DNA from 3 places in the Marinobacter sp. EN3 genome. Region 1 is predicted to be linked to each of the others. Evidence: predicted binding sites of a transcription regulator. Region 1 holds the regulator's gene; each other region holds the start of a gene.
The links. Region 1 encodes FliA, which starts transcription of late flagellar genes. Its sites were predicted from a motif close to CTAAAGTTTNNNNNNNNNNNGCCGNTAA; they were not measured.
Positions count from the first base shown of each region.

Region 2: fliD (flagellar filament capping protein FliD) is a predicted target of FliA. The motif match lies at 3,486-3,513, and genes of this name have one in related genera.
Region 3: flgM (flagellar biosynthesis anti-sigma factor FlgM) is a predicted target of FliA. The motif match lies at 1,458-1,485, and genes of this name have one in related genera.

Region 1 covers NZ_AXCC01000001.1:636,782-642,676, reverse strand. Annotated here, with positions in the region: gene flhF (flagellar biosynthesis protein FlhF) at 1-881, shown strand, start outside; gene Q675_RS22535 (MinD/ParA family protein) at 955-1,767, shown strand; gene Q675_RS22530 (RNA polymerase sigma factor FliA) at 1,800-2,543, shown strand; gene cheY (chemotaxis response regulator CheY) at 2,704-3,087, shown strand; gene Q675_RS22520 (protein phosphatase CheZ) at 3,109-3,894, shown strand; gene Q675_RS22515 (chemotaxis protein CheA) at 3,913-5,895, shown strand, end outside.
Region 2 covers NZ_AXCC01000037.1:17,657-23,551, reverse strand. Annotated here, with positions in the region: gene Q675_RS31615 (AraC family transcriptional regulator) at 1-181, opposite strand, end outside; gene Q675_RS31610 (argininosuccinate synthase) at 272-1,483, opposite strand; gene fliS (flagellar export chaperone FliS) at 1,617-2,021, opposite strand; gene fliD (flagellar filament capping protein FliD) at 2,047-3,450, opposite strand; gene Q675_RS31595 (flagellar protein FlaG) at 3,647-4,096, opposite strand; gene Q675_RS31590 (flagellin domain-containing protein) at 4,177-5,004, opposite strand; gene Q675_RS31585 (flagellin) at 5,386-5,895, shown strand, end outside.
Region 3 covers NZ_AXCC01000021.1:23,052-28,946, forward strand. Annotated here, with positions in the region: gene Q675_RS26530 (chemotaxis protein CheV) at 1-521, opposite strand, end outside; gene flgA (flagellar basal body P-ring formation chaperone FlgA) at 707-1,414, shown strand; gene flgM (flagellar biosynthesis anti-sigma factor FlgM) at 1,543-1,869, shown strand; gene Q675_RS26545 (flagella synthesis protein FlgN) at 1,877-2,347, shown strand; gene Q675_RS26550 (hypothetical protein) at 2,419-3,162, opposite strand; gene Q675_RS26555 (peptidylprolyl isomerase) at 3,367-3,975, shown strand; gene mnmC (bifunctional tRNA (5-methylaminomethyl-2-thiouridine)(34)-methyltransferase MnmD/FAD-dependent 5-carboxymethylaminomethyl-2-thiouridine(34) oxidoreductase MnmC) at 3,981-5,876, shown strand.

The sequences.
Region 1 (5,895 bases):
TGGCCAGTATGCGTGCCGAAATCAGCTCTCTGCGTGATCTGGTCAGTGGTAAGGCTGCAACTGCCACGCCGACCGGCAACAGCGCAGTTCAGCAACGATTGGCCGAGCGCCTGCAGGAGTTCGGTTTGGGCGCGGAGCTGGCCGGCTCTCTGTCCCGTCGGCACCGGGCCGGGCGTCTGGAGGACGGCTGGAAGCAGTCACTGAAAATGCTGGCGACCGGCGTTCGTACCGGTCGCGAAGACTGGCTTGATGCCGGCGGTATCTATGCCCTGGTCGGGCCAACCGGGTCTGGCAAAACCACCACCATTGGCAAGCTGGCGGCCCGCTACGTGCTTGAGCATGGTCCGGATTCGTTGGCACTGGTGACCACCGACCGCTATCGTGTGGCCGCTCATGAGCAGCTCTTCGTGTTCGGCCGCATCCTGAATGTGCCCGTGCGTGTGGTGGATGAGAGCCATTCCCTGGATGACATTCTTGATGAGTTATCGGATCGACACCTGGTGCTGATTGACACTGCCGGCCTGACCAGTGCCGACCGCGGTTACCAGGAACAACTGGCGGAGTTGGCTCGCAGCGATCACAATATCCGTACACATCTGGTGGTCTCCGCCACCAGTCAGCCACGTATCATGAAATCCGTGTGGCATTGCTATAAGATGGCAAGCCTTGCAGGCTGCATCATGACCAAGATTGATGAGGCCCTGACCTTGGGCGAAGCGCTCGGGTTCGTTATGGAGACCAGCTTACCGGTGGCCTGGTACACCGATGGCCAGAAGATACCGGAAGATCTCCAGAGGGCGGAGGCCATTCCGTTAGTGCGCCTGGGCGTAGAACGGCTTAAGGCCGTGCAGAGCGCACAGACAGTCGCCGAAGGTGCCTGAGCCTCGTTGGCGACCAGAATAAAACACCGGCACGCGTGCCCGTACAAGAACGTAGTAAGAGACTGATAACAGTATGAGCAGACCACATCCGGTTCAGGTGATTGCGGTTTCCGGCGGCAAGGGCGGTGTCGGCAAGAGCAATGTTTCGGTCAATCTCGGTATCGCCCTGGCCCAGAAGGGGCGCCGGGTTGTCTTGCTGGACGCGGATCTCGGGCTCGCCAACATCGATGTGTTGCTCGGCATTACCGCTAATCGAAATCTGCAAGACGTACTCAGCGGCGATTGTGATCTGAAAGACGTGCTGGTGAATGGCCCTGGTGGTATCAAGATTGTACCGGCTTCCTCCGGCACCCAGCGTATGACCCAGCTCAGCGCCATGGAACATGCCGGCCTGATCAACGCTTTCAGTGAGCTGGGCGACCAGATTGACGTTCTGATTGTGGATACCGCCGCAGGTATTTCTGAATCGGTGGTCAGCTTCCTCAGGGCCTCGCAGGAACTTCTGCTGGTGGTCTGCGACGAACCTACTTCCATTACCGATGCGTACGCGTTGATCAAGCTGATGAACCGGGATTATGGCACCAACCGCTTCCGTATCCTGGCAAACCAGGTCCGCAATGAGCAGGAAGGCCGCCATCTGTTTGAAAAACTGACCCGGGTCACCGAGCGTTTTCTGGATGTGGCACTACAATATGTAGGTATCGTGCCTTACGACGAGGCCGTCAAGAAAGCCGTCCAAAGACAGAAAGCGGTATTGGATGCCTATCCGAGGGCGAAAGCCTCGCTGGCTATCCGGGCTCTGGCCGAAAAAGTGGACAGTTGGCCTTTGCCGTCCTCTCCCAGGGGGCATCTCGAATTCTTCGTGGAGCGGCTCGTCGAAGTCTGATCTGAATCCAGTCCTACAAGAAAACCGGATACATGACATTGGCGAAACATCTGGGAATTTACCATCAGGCCGGCGCCAGGAGCCCTTCAGCCCTGATTGAAGAGCATGCGCCGCTGGTCAAGAAAATCGCCCTTCATCTCATGGCCCGGCTGCCGCCATCAGTGCAGCTGGAAGACCTTATGCAGGCCGGTATGATTGGCCTGCTGGAGGCCGCGCAGCGCTATTCTTCCGGCAAAGGTGCCACCTTTGAAACCTACGCAGGGATTCGCATCCGCGGCGCCATGGTGGATGAGATCCGCAAAGGCGACTGGGTGCCCCGCTCAGTGCATCGCAACGCCCGGCGAATCGCCAGTGCTATCAAGCAGGTGGAAGATCGTACCGGGCGCGAGGCCCAGGATGCCGAAGTAGCTGAAGAGCTTGGCATTGGTCTGGACGAGTACCATGCCTCACTCGCCGACGCTAACAGCGGTAGACTTTTTAGTCTTGATGAGCTCAATGAATCCGGCGAGCTGCCGATAGAAGAAGCAGAAGCGAGTGATAATCCGCTGGACGGTATTGCTTCAGGCGCTTTCCAGCGAAGTCTCGCAGACGCCATTGAGCAGTTGCCTGAGCGTGAAAAGCTGGTATTGAGCCTGTATTACCAGGAAGAGCTCAACCTCAAGGAAATCGGTGCGGTGCTAGGGGTCAGTGAGAGCCGGGTAAGCCAGATTCACAGCCAGGCGGCGTTGCGACTTCGCAGCCGGCTGGCCGAGTGGCGGGATGGTGACAACGACTGATCGGCCAGGTGCTGTGTTTCTCTCTCAGCAAGCTGTGTAGCTTTTGGTAAACGATGCTTTACAACGTGCGCAAACACCACACAATAAGCGCTTAAGGTAGCAGCCTGCTAGACTTCCAAAAGGCTGAATGAATTCCGGGTGTTACTGACTGGAGGTCCCATTGGACAAGAACATGAAAATTCTCATTGTGGATGACTTCTCCACAATGCGACGCATCATCAAAAACCTGCTGCGAGATCTCGGCTTCACCAATACGGATGAAGCAGACGATGGCAACACCGCGTTGCCCATGCTCCGAAGCGGCAAGTATGACTTCCTGGTGACTGACTGGAACATGCCCGGCATGTCGGGCTTTGACCTTCTGAAGGCTGTCCGTGCTGATGAAAACCTGAAGAACCTGCCGGTTCTGATGGTAACGGCAGAGGCTAAGCGGGACCAGATCGTGGCTGCGGCTCAGGCCGGGGTGAACGGGTATGTGGTCAAGCCTTTCACGGCAGCCGTGCTGAAGGAAAAGATCGAGAAAATCTTCGAACGAATCCAGTAACCAGAGGTCGGATGGCTCGCCATGAGTGATACCAAACAGAACCATCAGGGCCTTGATCCGGAGGTGGCGGAGAAGCTTCAAAAGCAGGCCTCCGACCTGGCCGAGAATGTAAACGCCGGGAATTATGCCAAGGCGATGACCCTGATCAATGAACTGAGCGAGGTTCGCGATCAGAGTCTGTATCGGGAAGTGGGGCGACTGACCCGCAGCCTCCATGAGGCAATCCGGAACTTCCAGATAGACCCGCGTAATGCCGAGCAGAAAGAAGTGCTGTCGAAGATGAGCGACGCTTCTGACCGTCTGGCCTATGTGGTTCAGATGACCAGCCAGGCGGCGAACCGCACCATGGATCTGGTTGAGGAAAGCATGCCGGTGGCTCACGCCATGCGGGATGAAGCGGTTTCCCTGCGGGATGAGTGGCAGCGTCTGCGCCGTCGTGAAATGGAGCCTGCGGAGTTTCGGGAGCTTTACGGTCGCATCGACAAGTTCTTCGCTGGCCTGACGACAGACTCCGACAGTCTGTACCAGAACCTGTCGGAAATCCTTCTGGCTCAGGATTTTCAGGATCTTACCGGTCAGGTTATCCAGAAGGTCACCGCGTTGGTGAAAGAGGTGGAAGACAACCTTCTTGGTCTGGTGGTGATGGCCAGCCACGTTGATCAACTGACCGGCACAGTGCATCAGATTGAAGAAAAAGAAGAATCGGCCGAAAAAGGGGTAGGGCCCCAGATCAAGGCCGATGAGCGGGAAGATGTAGTTTCGGGACAGGACGATGTGGACGATCTGCTGTCCAGTCTCGGATTCTGATAATAAAGAGGGTGACGCATGGCGTTAGATGCTGATGAAGAGATCCTGCAGGACTTCCTGGTAGAAGCCGGCGAGATACTCGAAAAGTTGTCGGAGCAGCTGGTGGATCTGGAGCAGCATCCCGATGACAGCGATCTGCTGAACGCCATTTTCCGTGGCTTCCATACCGTGAAAGGGGGCGCAGGCTTCCTTCAGCTGGAGGCACTGGTTAATTGCTGCCACTCTGCGGAGAACGTGTTTGATATTCTCCGGAATCACAAGCGCAAGGTAACACCGGACCTGATGGACGTGGTGCTGGAGGCGCTGGACAACGTTAATGCCATGTTCGAAGAAGTCCGCAACCGGGAAGAACCGACGCCCGCGCCGGACGAACTGATTGAAGCTCTGGATGCACTCGCCAAACCCGAGTCCGAGGATGCACCGGCGGTGGAAGCACCAACCCCGGCACAGGAGCCGTCGTCTGCGGATGTCGGACAGCAAGGGGATCAGGGCGATATCACTGACGAAGAGTTCGAGCAGCTGCTGGACGCGTTGGCGGATGAAAAATCCGATGGCCAGAAACCGGTCGGCAACGAGCAGGTGAGCACCCCGGCAGAATCCGCCGGCGGCTCAGACAGTGATGAGATTACCGACGATGAATTTGAGGCCCTGCTGGATCAACTCCACGGCAAGGGCCAGTTTGCCGGCGCGCCTGCGGAAGATGAAGCGCCCAAGGCAGATATCGACACCAGCGGTGGCTCGGAGAAATCATCCGGTGACGCCGATCTGATTTCCGACGACGAATTCGAGAACCTGCTGGACGAACTGCATGGCAAGGGTGCAGGCCCAAGCGCGGGGGCTGCCGCAGGTGAGCCCAAGCCTGCGCCGGCTCCATCAAGCAAGGCCGAACCAGCCCCGGAACCAAAGAAAGCGGAAGCCAAAGCCGAGAGCAAGGCCGCTTCCAAGCCGGCCCCTGCGCCTGCACCTGCCCGTGAGGCCGCACCAGCGGGCGAAACCACGGTTCGGGTTGATACCAAGCGCCTGGACGACATCATGAACATGGTGGGCGAACTGGTGCTGGTGCGTAACCGCCTGCAGCGTCTGGGTTCCGAAAGCGAAGACGAACACATGCACAAGGCAGTGGCCAATCTCGATGTGGTGACCACGGATCTGCAGGCTGCCGTCATGCAAACACGGATGCAGCCGATCAAGAAAGTTTTCGGCCGTTTCCCCAGAGTGGTGCGCGACCTGGCCCGCAGTCTGAAGAAAGAAGTGAATCTGGTCATGCACGGTGAGGAAACCGACCTGGATAAAAACCTGGTTGAAGCTCTGGCCGATCCCCTGGTGCACCTGGTGAGAAATTCCGTGGATCATGGTGTCGAGGCACCGGACGTACGGGAAAAGGCCGGCAAACCTCGCGCTGGAACCGTGACTCTGTCGGCGGAGCAGGAAGGCGACCATATTCTGCTGTCCATTGTCGACGACGGCGCCGGTATGAATCCTGATGTCTTGCGCCGCAAGGCGGTCGAGAAGGGCCTGTACGATCAGGATGCGGCAGACCGCCTTACCGATAACGAATGCTTCAATCTGATTTTTGCGGCCGGTTTCTCCACCAAGGACCAGATTTCCGATGTCTCTGGTCGGGGTGTCGGCATGGACGTGGTGAAAACCAAGATCGGCCAGCTCAATGGGCAGATCAATATCATGTCCGAACAGGGCAAGGGCACCAGCATTATCATCAAGGTGCCGCTGACTCTGGCCATTATGCCAACGTTGATGATCATGCTTGGTGACCAGTCTTTCGCGCTGCCGCTGGTGAATGTGGTGGAGATTTTCCACCTGGATCTGACCAAGACCAACATTGTCGACGGCAAAGAGTGTATTGTCGTGCGGGACAAAGTGTTCCCACTGTTCCACATCAAGCGCTGGCTGGTGCACGGTGCGGCAGGTCAGGCCGAGCCGGAGATTGCGCACGTGGTGATTGTGGCCATGGGGACCAAACAGGTCGGCTTTGTCGTTGAT
Region 2 (5,895 bases), on a different contig from region 1:
CGGCCAGCAAGTGAATAAATGCCTGGAGCTGTTCGCCGTCGATTCGGCCCTCATCGGAATCCAGGATCTCCGGCTTCAAACCCGCCTTTTCAAACAGCGGATCAACCGCGATACCTTTGGCATCGGCGTAGCGAACATACTGCCGCAAAGCGGCGACGGAAGCTGTGCCCAACGCATTCATGGTGACGACTTTCGTTGTTGGAATTATTTGAAAAGTATAAACAAAAACGCCCGGTTATGAACCGGGCGTTTTCAGGGCATCAACAAACCATCAAAGCTTGCGACCTTTGCCAGCGGCAATCCGCAGGCGCAGCGCGTTCAGCTTGATAAAGCCTTCCGCATCTTTCTGATCGTACGCACCCTGGTCTTCTTCAAAGGTGGCGATCTTCTCATCGAACAGAGAATCGTCAGATTTACGGCCGACCACGTCCACATTACCCTTGTACAGCTTCAGGCGAACGGTGCCGTTCACGTAGTTCTGGGTCTGGTCGATCAGCGCCTGCAGGGCTTCACGCTCCGGAGACCACCAGTAACCGTTGTAGATCACCTCGGCATAGCGCGGCATCAGGCTGTCTTTCAGGTGTGCCACCTCACGGTCCAGAGTAATGGACTCGATGGCGCGGTGGGCGCGCAGCATGATGGTACCACCCGGGGTTTCGTAACAGCCGCGGGACTTCATGCCCACGTAGCGGTTCTCGACGATGTCCAAGCGGCCAATACCATTTTCACCGGCCAGCTTGTTCAGGGTTTCCAGCACCACGTGGGGCTTCATTTCCTGACCATCAACGGCAACGATGTCACCCTTCCTGTAGGTGAGCTCCACGTAGGTGGGCTTGTCCGGGGCGGCTTCCGGAGACACACTCCAACGCCACATGTCTTCCTCGGCTTCCGCCCACGGGTCTTCCAGGTTGATGCCTTCGTAGGAGATGTGCAGCAGGTTGGCGTCCATGGAGTACGGGCTCTTGCCCTTCTTCATTTCCACCGGGATGTTGCGCTCTTCACAGTACTTGAGCAGCTTCTCGCGGGAGTTCAGATCCCACTCGCGCCAGGGAGCGATCACCTTCACGCCCGGCTTCAGGGCATAGGCGCCAAGCTCAAAACGAACCTGGTCGTTACCTTTACCGGTGGCACCGTGAGAGATAGCATCCGCGCCAGTCTCATTGGCAATGTCGATCAGGCGCTTGGCAATCAGCGGGCGGGCGATAGAGGTACCCAGCAGGTACTCGCCTTCGTAGATGGTATTGGCGCGGAACATCGGGAACACGTAATCGCGCACAAACTCCTCGCGCAGGTCCTCGATGTAGATTTCCTTAACGCCCAGCGCTTCGGCTTTCGCACGCGCCGGCTCCACTTCCTCGCCCTGGCCAATATCGGCGGTAAAGGTTACCACCTCACAGTTATAGGTATCCTGCAACCACCGAACGATGACGGAAGTATCCAGGCCACCGGAATAGGCCAGCACCACCTTTTTAATATCAGACATGCCCTTGCTCCAGACTGAACAGAATGGATGTGTTGAAAAGAAGGGCAACATTGTACGGGATGGCGGGGGGAATGGCTATAAAGCCCCTACCCTGCCAAAGGATAGGGGCGCCATGGACGGCAAAAGTACTGGTTTAGCCAGCGGCCTGGGAGTGCTGGGTTACCACTTCTTCGCGGATGCCGTCCCAGCCTTCTTTGACAGAGCGCAACAGGCCGATGACTTCGTCCAGCTTGGCGATGTCGTTGCGGGCACTGCCTTCCAGCAAGGTACGTTCCATGTAGTCATACAAAGCTTCAAGCCGTGGCGCCAGATCGCCGCCCTTCTCGAAATCCAAGAAGGAACGAAGCCCGCCAATGATTTCAATGGCCTTATTGATCAACTGGGCCTTGCCAGAATAATCCTTCGCCTGGATCCGGGACTTGGCCATGTTGATCCGCTCAATTGCACCGTTGTAAAGCAGCTGGATAAGCCTATGAGGATCCGCATCGATGATGCTGGTTTGAGTGTTTACGCGCTGATATGCCTGCAAACCATTCATATATCACCTGTATTTCGGAAGAGAACTAGTCCTGATTAGATCGCGGCGCTATTGCAGCCAACTGTTGGCTCACAAAATTACCGGTACTTTGAATCTGCGCAATAAGGGAGTCTGCAGCAGAAAACTGATTGATAAGCCGTTCCTCATAGGAGGCAATTCTTAACTCCAGTTGATCGCGCTGATCCTGAATATTACTTAGCGTTTTATTCAAACCGTCAGTTCGGTTCGACAGGGATCCATTACTGGAGAGAAAACCCTCCAGTCGATCAAGCGTTCGCCCAGCAATTCCATCAACCCCGTCCCGCTCCGCAAATAAAGCGCTAACCGCCCCCGGATTGTCGTCGAGCTGCTGTTTGAACTTGGCCTGGTCAAATTCCAATTTACCGGTACTCGGATCGGTAGCGATCCCAATATCACCAAGCATGCGGACTGGGGAGCCCTCCAGACCCTCTGGGATCGTGGTCAATAGTCCACGCAAATCACTTTGAATACTGCGTATTGTTGAGTCACCTGAGAGGACCCCACCTCGACCTGATGCCGAGTCAAAGCCGGAGTATTTTTTTATCACATCCTGCAAGGCATTGAATTTATCCACGAACTCCTGAACACGACCGGCAACTGCATCTGAATCTCGAGCGACACTCACTGATGAGATACCCGTAGACTTAAGATCGAAAGTAACACCATCAACTACCCCCTCCACTATGTTGCTTGAGCGGGTGATGGCAATGCCGTTTACTTCCAACTGGGCATCTTTTGCTTGGACGGTTTCAGTAAGATTGGAGGTAGTGCCATCAAAGGCAAAACGTGAGAGCCCCCCTGTGTCGGTATCTGAACCATCACCGTCGCCGGAAACTGACACCTGGATGGCATTCGAGATACCCGACTCGTTTGAGGACAAAACAAGGCGATAACCGCTTCCCGTATCCACAATACCTGCAGAAACGCCAGCATTAGCATCATTAATGGCTGACGCAACACCGTCAAGCGTGTTGTTACTTTCGTCAATCGTAATGTTTGTACTCACACCGCCGACATTAAAAGTGAGTGTTCCAGTGCCTATGGCCGTAGAGTCGCGATCAGAAAACTCACCCGAGGCCAGAGACTGCGACTGGGCAAGCTGAGTCACATTGAGGCTATAACTGCCCCTAACCGCGAGAGCGGGGTCGATTGAGACTCCAGATACAGACTCATTTGATGAATTCGCAGAAAATGCCTTAAGGCCTTCCGAAGAGCTCAAAGTCTCCATTGGCGAACGCAACGCTTCAAGAGCACTGCGCAAGGCGCCGTACGCAGAAATCTTTGATTCGGTTGTCTGTTGCTGCTGGTTAAGACGCACTTCCGCAGGCCTGCGTTCTGCGTTAACCAATTGGTCAACAAGGTCGGCACTAAAGATGCCAGAACCCGCTCCCAGTGATGAAATTGCCATATCGCTGCCTCCAGAAAGGCTATTTACTAACCAATATAACGGCCAAAAGCGGAAAAACTTTGCCTATCACGGTAATTTAACTCGTTACAGTGTGTAAACCACAGACTCTCCTCTGAAGGACAGCGCCGCCGGACCCGTTGAGAGGTGCGGCGGCGCTGGAGTTCCGTTGCTCAGCCAAGACAAAAGCGGCAATACTCTACACTTTGATATTGAACAACGTCAGCGGCTCATCCTGCTGCAAATTTTCTGCCAACCTCATCGCCACTTCATCTGGAATCTGACGAATAACTTCCTGGGTTTCTTGGTCAACCACCCGAACAATCGTTTGGCCAAGTTCATTATTCACTTCAAACTGCAGATCCCTCTGGACGCTTTGGACATAGTCGTTCAACTTTGATACTGCATCATCCAACTGCCCTCGCTGAGCCTCGCTGAGCCGCTCAAGTCTTTCGGCTTTTGACTGTTGCTGGGCCTCTTGAGGAGATTGACTGGAATTGACGGATGTCGACCGACCAGAAGGGGAAACGGCAAGCTGAGTGGATGCATTTCTGCCTTCAGCCAGAGGTGACGCAGACGCCCGAGCCGGGGCTTGCTCACTGGAGCGGACCAGCTTCAAATCCGGGTTTTTCAGGTTCACGTCATTCATAGCTCACCTCGCTATCCTTATCACGGCTTGGAGCCACCCCTCATAAATGAAGGGTGGCTGCTGCCGTCAACATGTCCCGATTACTGCAGGAGGGACAGAACCTGGTTTGGACGGGCGTTAGCCTGGGCCAGAACCGAGATGCCGGCCTGCTGAAGCACGTTAGACTTGGCGAGCTTTGCCGATTCGGCTGCGAAATCAGCGTCCAAGATCCGGCTATTGGCAGCGCTCAGGTTCTCAATTGACGTGCCCAGATTTGCAATTGTGCTCTCGAAACGATTCTGCACCGCACCCAATTTACCTCTGAACTCGTTCACACTCTTCAAGGCTGCATCAACCTTGTCAATCTCAGCGCCAACAGTCGCGTTATCACCTGTCACGTCTAATCCAGCAACCGTCAGAGTAGCGGTATCCATTTTATTCCCACTCAGATCAATCGAGATTTTCTCGCCACTGTTCGCACCCACTTGAAAATCAATGGCGGCAGCAGGTCCATTCAAAACCTCAACGTCATTGAACTTTGTGTCAGTGACAAGCCGGTCGATTTCCGCCAGACGGTCTGTGACCTCTTGCTGCAGGGCAGTCTTGTCATCTGCGCTATTCGTACCGTTTGCGGCCTGAACTGCAAGTTCGCGGATGCGCTGAAGGTTGTTGGTCACTTCATTCAATGCACCTTCTGCTGTTTGCGCCAGCGAGATACCATCGTTCGCATTACGCTGGGCTACTGTAAGGCCCCGGACTTGAGCATCGAACCGGGTAGAGATTGCCAAACCTGCAGCATCATCTTTCGCGGAATTGATCCGCAAACCAGAGGATAGCCGCTGTAGCGCTTCGTTACCCAAATTCTGGGACCGCCCCAATTGGTTCTGCGCATTCAAAGAAGCCACGTTCGTGTTAATACCGAGAGCCATAATACTTCTCCTTCGACAGATGTCGTTATTTCATGGAAGAGGTCTGGCGCCCGTTTCAAAGCTGATAGCGCCGCCCTGTTAACTCACTTAACGGCGCCCGGCGTGTTTGCTTTAGAAAAAAAACAGGCGTTTTTGTTAACAAATGTAAAATCGGCAAATCAATTCCTCTTCAAAGCGGCAAAAGTTTGACCAATGGCGATTCGGACTTTTTGAAAGCAAAAAATTGGCTCATAAAAACAATCTGTTATCCATAAAATAAAGAATTGGCACACCCTTCGCTTGTAACCCTGCAACACGGCAATTTAACGAGTTTAAGCCGGCCAAGGCCCCCTTCATGACCGGGCACCAGGGTTCCGGCACCGCTGAGCAGGGAGAAATGATATGCCTCAGGTCATCAACACTAATATCGCCTCATTGAACGCCCAAAGGAACCTTAACGCATCCCAGGGAGCCGCCAATACAGCTCTTGAAAGGCTTTCCTCAGGTCTTAGGATCAACTCCGCCAAAGACGATGCAGCAGGTCTTGCCATTTCAACCAGGTTCGAATCTCAGATATCCGGCTTGAATGTGGCTCAAAGAAACGCCAATGACGGCATATCTCTGGCACAGACTACGGAAGGCGCCTTAAATGAGGTTGTATCCAACCTCCAGAGAATCCGAGAACTTGCCATTCAGTCGGCCAACGCTACAAACAGCCAATCGGACCGTGAAGCGTTGGATGCGGAAGTCCAACAAAGGATAGCTGAGATTAGCCGGATCTCGAACCAAACAACCTTTAATGGGCTGAAGGTTCTTGATGGCACATTTGGCATTGCCTCCTTTCAGGTTGGAGCCAATTCAGGGGATACCATTAGCGTAGACTTGACAGAGGGGACGCGAGCAGGCGATATC
Region 3 (5,895 bases), on a different contig from region 1:
GCACTTCGGCTGACCAGCTCTTCCGTCACATCTTCCCTGAGCGGAGAAACTTCTGCAAGAATCTTTTCTACATCTATGATTTCTACAAGTTTATCGTCAATCTTGGTAACCGCCGTGAGGTAGACATCCTTTCCGGCACCCTTCGGTGGAGGCAGAATGTCTTCCCAGTTCATATTCATAATCCGGTCTACGCCCGTTACCAGAAAGCCCTGAGTTTTACGGTTGTATTCCGTGATGATCACGAAACTGGTGGACAGCTGTTCCTGCGGTATACCCGGCAAGCCAATCGACATACTCAGATCGATAATCGGAATGGTTTCACCGCGGATGTGGGAAACCCCTCGAACCACGCTCCGGCTGTTGGGAATCGATGACAGCTTGGGGCACTGAAGCACCTCTTTGACCTTGAATACGTTGATGCCGTACATCTGCTGCCCCCGTAAACGGAACAGCAAGAGTTCGAGCCGGTTCTGACCGACCAGCTGGGTGCGTTGGTTAACGCTGTCTAATACCCCTGCCATGATGCTTTACTCCTGGCGTGCCTATACCGGCATCAATATTGCTTAAATCATTGTAAGGTGGTTTCAGGCATGTCCAAGACAATTCTTTGACGCCTGCAGACCTGTTAAGGGTTAACGGCCCAAGAACCCGAATCCTTAACGAATTTCGACAAAACACACAGATACAGACAGCATAGGACAAACCGGTGCGTATGCGAATCATCTTTTTGGCTGCATTGTGCCTTTTACTGAGCCCGGTCACTCAGTCTTCAGAACGTACCACTGCTGAAACCATCCGTAACGCCGCCCAGACGTTTCTGGTCAGGTGGTCCGAAACCCTTGCAGCCGAGGGCTATGAAAGCAGCTATGAAGTCGGCGCTATCGACAGCCGCATCGCCCTTGCCGCCTGCGATCAGGGGCTGAACACCGAATTTGCGGGCGATCCTCTACAAACCACCAGCCCGTCTGTGCTGGTATCGTGTAGTGGTGAACGCCCCTGGAAAATGTACGTGACCACCAGCGTTGAGGTTCATGGCCCTGCCCTGGTAGCGGCTCGCCCCCTGGCGCGCGGGGAGCGTTTGACACAGGATCTGGTAACCGTAAATTCGGTTCAGATCAACGCCAGTCGCCGCGGAGTACTCACCCGCAAAGAGTCCATTTCAGGGATGATGATGCGCCGCCCGGTGAATGCCGGCACGGTAATGACCCCGGATCTCCTTGAAGCCCCCAACGCGATTGAGCGGGGCGATCATGTTATTATCACCGCGCGTTCAGGCTCATTTTCGGTGTCTTCTCGCGGTAAAGCACTGGCGAGTGCAGGGGTTGGAGAGCAGGTTCTGGTAGAGAATCTCCGCTCGTCCCGGACAGTCAAAGCCCGTGCGGTTGGCCCCGGGCGGGTCGAAATTCCGATGTAAGGCAGCAAAGTAGCAAAAGCGGCAAATGTTTTCCGTTTTGTAACTAAAGTATGGCGCGGATTTGCCGTTAAGTAGATATAAACCCGAATACGCCACTTTGATGTGGCCCCAGGCAAGCAGGTATTGATATGTCAGTTGACTTAAATGGAATTGGCCCAGGCCAGGTCAACACCACTCGCACCACGGCCGACAAAGCCACAGGCAACCAGGGCTCACAGGCGACAACTGGCGAACAAGCCAAGGCCCAAAGCCCCGCTGCCCGCGGTGAAAATGTGAACCTGAGCAATCAGGCAAAAAACCTGAAGCAACTTGAGCAGAAGCTGGGGGATTACCCCGAAATGGACGATGATCGTATCGAACAGATTCGTTCTGCTCTTGAGAACGGCACCTACAAGGTAGATGCTCAGAAACTGGCCCAGAAAATGCTTGAGATGGATAAAAGCATTTTCGGGTGAGTAAAGCATGAACGCACATGAACAGTTGAAAGCGATTCTTCAGGAAGATATCCGCCAGCTTGAGCTGCTGGCGGAACTTCTCCACCAGGAAAAATCCGTGCTCTCCTCTGCGGATATCCAGCCCCTGCAAGAAATGACCAGCCGGAAGAACCAGATTCTTGAAGGCGTTCGTGAACGCGCCAAAAAGAAAATTCACCTGCTGGTGAATATGGGCTACAAGCCCAACGCAGGAGAGCCATCACGATTCATTCGGGCCGCGGGCATGGATGAGCTCCACCAACTCTGGAAAGACGCAGACACCCACTTGCGCGAATGTCAGGCTGTGAACCAGAACAACGGCCGAATCCTTGGGCATCTGCAAAAGCGCCTGTCACGCCTTACCGACATCTTCCGAGGCGCTTCCGCCCAGCAGAAGCTCTATGGCGCCAAAGGCCAGCAGACCAACGTCTCAAGCACCAATATTCTGGCCAGTGCCTGATACACCAAGCGCCCAGAGAAAATAAAATGCCCGGAGATTTTCCGGGCATTTTTCGTTTCAGGGCACGGCTTTCAGCGCGTGTAAATGGTCATCTGCGAATCGGGGTGAAAGCGGATATCCCGGATACTGACATTGCCCATGGGCGGTGTTTGCCCGCCCATCACACGAATGTTGTCCATCCGGATTTCCTCAATACGCTCAGGAAATGCCAGCCGCAGGCCTCCGTCTTCCTGCAGCGAGTAGCGAGGCTCTGAGTCCCGGTAATGCACACCCGAAATCGTAAGGTCGGAATCCAGAAAGCTGAGCACCGGCACGAACACGTTGGCCGCCAACCTGATTCCTTCCACCACGTCGACATCGGGAGAGTCACCTGAGGGATTGTCCCTGGCGCTGCCAGGCATGGAAGAAACCGCCTCCAGGCGCTCCATCAGGCCGATACCGCTTTGAGCAGACACCCCTGACATTTCTTCTTCCGACAAGGGCGTGAGATCGCCCCGTGCATAGAGCTCGCCCGCTTCAGCGCCAATCTGCCCTGCGTTGGTGTTGCTGGACGCCAGTGAAACCAGGGGCTGAAATGGCAGAGTGACCATGGTAACCAGTGCCGCTGCGTTACGGTAACGGGACTGATGCTTGAGTACCCGGTGGAGCTCCCGCTCTGAGATCCAGCCGGCAGCGATTAACACCTCACCGAGGCGCTGGCCGGTTTCCCTTTGAGCACGAAGTCCTTCTTCCAGCTGACCTTCAGACAGATAGCCACGATTGATCAGCAACCGGCCAAGCCGGGATTTCTCTTCAAAACCCTGACGGATTCTCACCAGATTCCTCCTGCAGTATCAGTGATCACCGTACAACCCGGCCCGGTATTCAACAATCAAGTGAAGCGTAGCCCACAACCTCTGAGCATGCTGTTCTGATTTACCCTTAATGGCGTAATGATCTGTTAAGATCTGCTCAAACTTCGTAATAACCGGATTATCTCAGTATTCTGGTCACCACCTGTAACAGAGAGCTGCCTTAAAATGACAAATACCGTAAAACACATCTCGATTGTGATGTCTGTCCTGTTTGCCTTCGTTGCCACTCTGCTGACCACCTCACCAGCCATGGCCCAGAGCGAAGAAACAGCACTTCCGGAGGTCCGCTTTGTGACGACGGAAGGCGCATTCGTGCTTCAGCTGCGGCCCGACGTCGCTCCAAAAACCGTTGAAAACTTTTTGGCCTACGTAAACAACGGATTTTACGACGGCACCATCTTTCACCGTGTGATTCCCGGCTTCATGGTCCAGGGCGGCGGATTCGATGAGAATCTTGGACGCAAACAAACCAGAGCCCCGATTGTGAACGAAGCCACCAGCACCCTGCCCAACCTTCGCGGCACCATCGCTATGGCCCGGACCAATGCGCCGGATTCTGCCACCAGCCAGTTTTTCGTTAATGTGGCCAACAATGATTTCCTGAATGCCGGAGTGCGAGGCCCGGGCTATGCCGTTTTTGGCAAGGTTACCGAGGGCATGGGTGTAATTGATCGTATCGCAGGGGTTCAGACCGGCTACCAGCGTGGCATGGCCGATGTCCCGGTGAGCCCGGTCATTATCGAGTCCGCCGAAGAAATCACGAAAGACAACTGAGCCCCATGACCCCCGACCTTCTTCCGCCGGCCATGGAACCGGCGGAACTGATATGGCGAGACGGAGTGCCTGAATCGGCCCGCTTTGGCGATGTCTATTTCAGCCGAGATGACGGACTGGCCGAGACCCGTTATGTGTTCATCGACAGAAATGAACTGCCCGGGCGATTCGCAGCACTGAACAGCAACAGCCATTTTGTGATCGCGGAGACCGGTTTCGGCACCGGGCTCAACTTCCTGGCAACCTGGGCAGAGTGGCTCGCTCAACGCCCCGACGAGCAAGACCACGCAATTCTTCACTTCATCTCGGTCGAGCGCTATCCCCTGTCTCTGGCCGATCTGGAAAAGGCCTTGGACAGCTGGCCAGGGCTGCAGCCCCTGGCCCGGGAGTTGATTGAGAACTACCCTCCGCTGATAAAAGGAACCCACCGCCTGGTGCTTGGCGGCGGCGCCATCAGGCTTACCCTCTATTTTGGCGATGTGCTGGACGCCTGGAACGAACTGGAATTCGTGGCCGACGCCTGGTTTCTGGATGGATTTGCGCCGTCACTGAACCCCGACATGTGGCTCGAACAGGCCATTCAGCAGATTCGTGCTCACAGTAAACCGGGCACCACCCTTGCCACTTTTACTTCGGTCGGTCGGATTCGTCGCGCTCTCGCCGATGAGGGCTTTGACATGCTGAAAGTGCCCGGTTTCGGCCGCAAGCGGGAGATGCTGACCGGCAGATTTCCTGCGGCGGAACAGGCCGTTGCACCCGCCGCAGGAGCGGAGCCCATCGCCATCATTGGTGCCGGAATTGCCGGTGCCACCCTGGCCCGCAATCTGGCAGAACGGGGCGTTCCGGTAGTGCTTATCGACCAGGCCAATGGCCCCGGCGCGGGCGCCTCCGGCAATGACCAGGGGGCTTTGTATGTAAAACTCGGTGTCGAGTACAACGATCAGACAGAGCTCGCGGCCACCGCACTTTCCTTCAGTCAACGCTTCTACCAACGCTGGCAGGGCGAGTTCTGGCACCCAAGTGGTTTGCTGCAGCTTGCAGCAACGGATCAGGAACACGATCGCCAAAGGCGATTTCTGGAACGCAACACCTACCCTGAAAATCTGCTGGCGGCCGTGAAAGCCGGCGAAGCAAGCCGTATTGCCGGCATGCCGGTCCAGTGCGAAGGGCTCTGGTTCCCAGGTTCCGGCTGGCTACAACCGGCCCGTGCGTGCAAAACGCTGATTGAGCACCCACTCATCCGCACGATTTTCGAGTTTCAGGTTGATACGCTGCGGTGGGTGGAAAATTACTGGGTAATAAACGCCAGTGACGGAAGATCACTCAGGGCAACTAAGGTTGTGGTTGCCGCCGGCCACGAAACCGGCGCTCTTGCTCCTGTGCCCGAAGGCCAGTCGCTGCGGCTTAAGCCAATTCGCGGACAGGTCACCCGGATACCCGCAGACGACTGCCAACTTCCAGACGTGGTTATTTGTGGCACCAAATACCTGAACCCCGCTTATCAAGGCAATGCCATAACCGGTGCCACATTTGATCTGCATGACGATAACCCGGAACCAACGCCCGAGGGGAATCAGGAAAACCTCGACCAACTTCGGGAACTGCTGCCCTCCGTAAACATCTCAGAGCACATACAGGCAGAACATCTTGAGGGGCGCGTGGCATTCCGCTGCACCACACACGACTATCAGCCGGTGGCTGGTCCCTGCCCAGCCAGCGACGAGCCAGCCCAGCCCGGCGTTTTTCTACTGACGGGTTTCGGCAGCAAAGGCCTGGTGTGGGCTCCCCTGCTGGCTGAATATCTGGCCGACCGGATCTGCGAGCAACCGCCCTGCCTGAATACCCGGCTCGCCCGTCGTGTGGAAACGGGACGTCTTTACCGGAACCAACTAACCGGATAGTAATAAACTCGTGCTATAG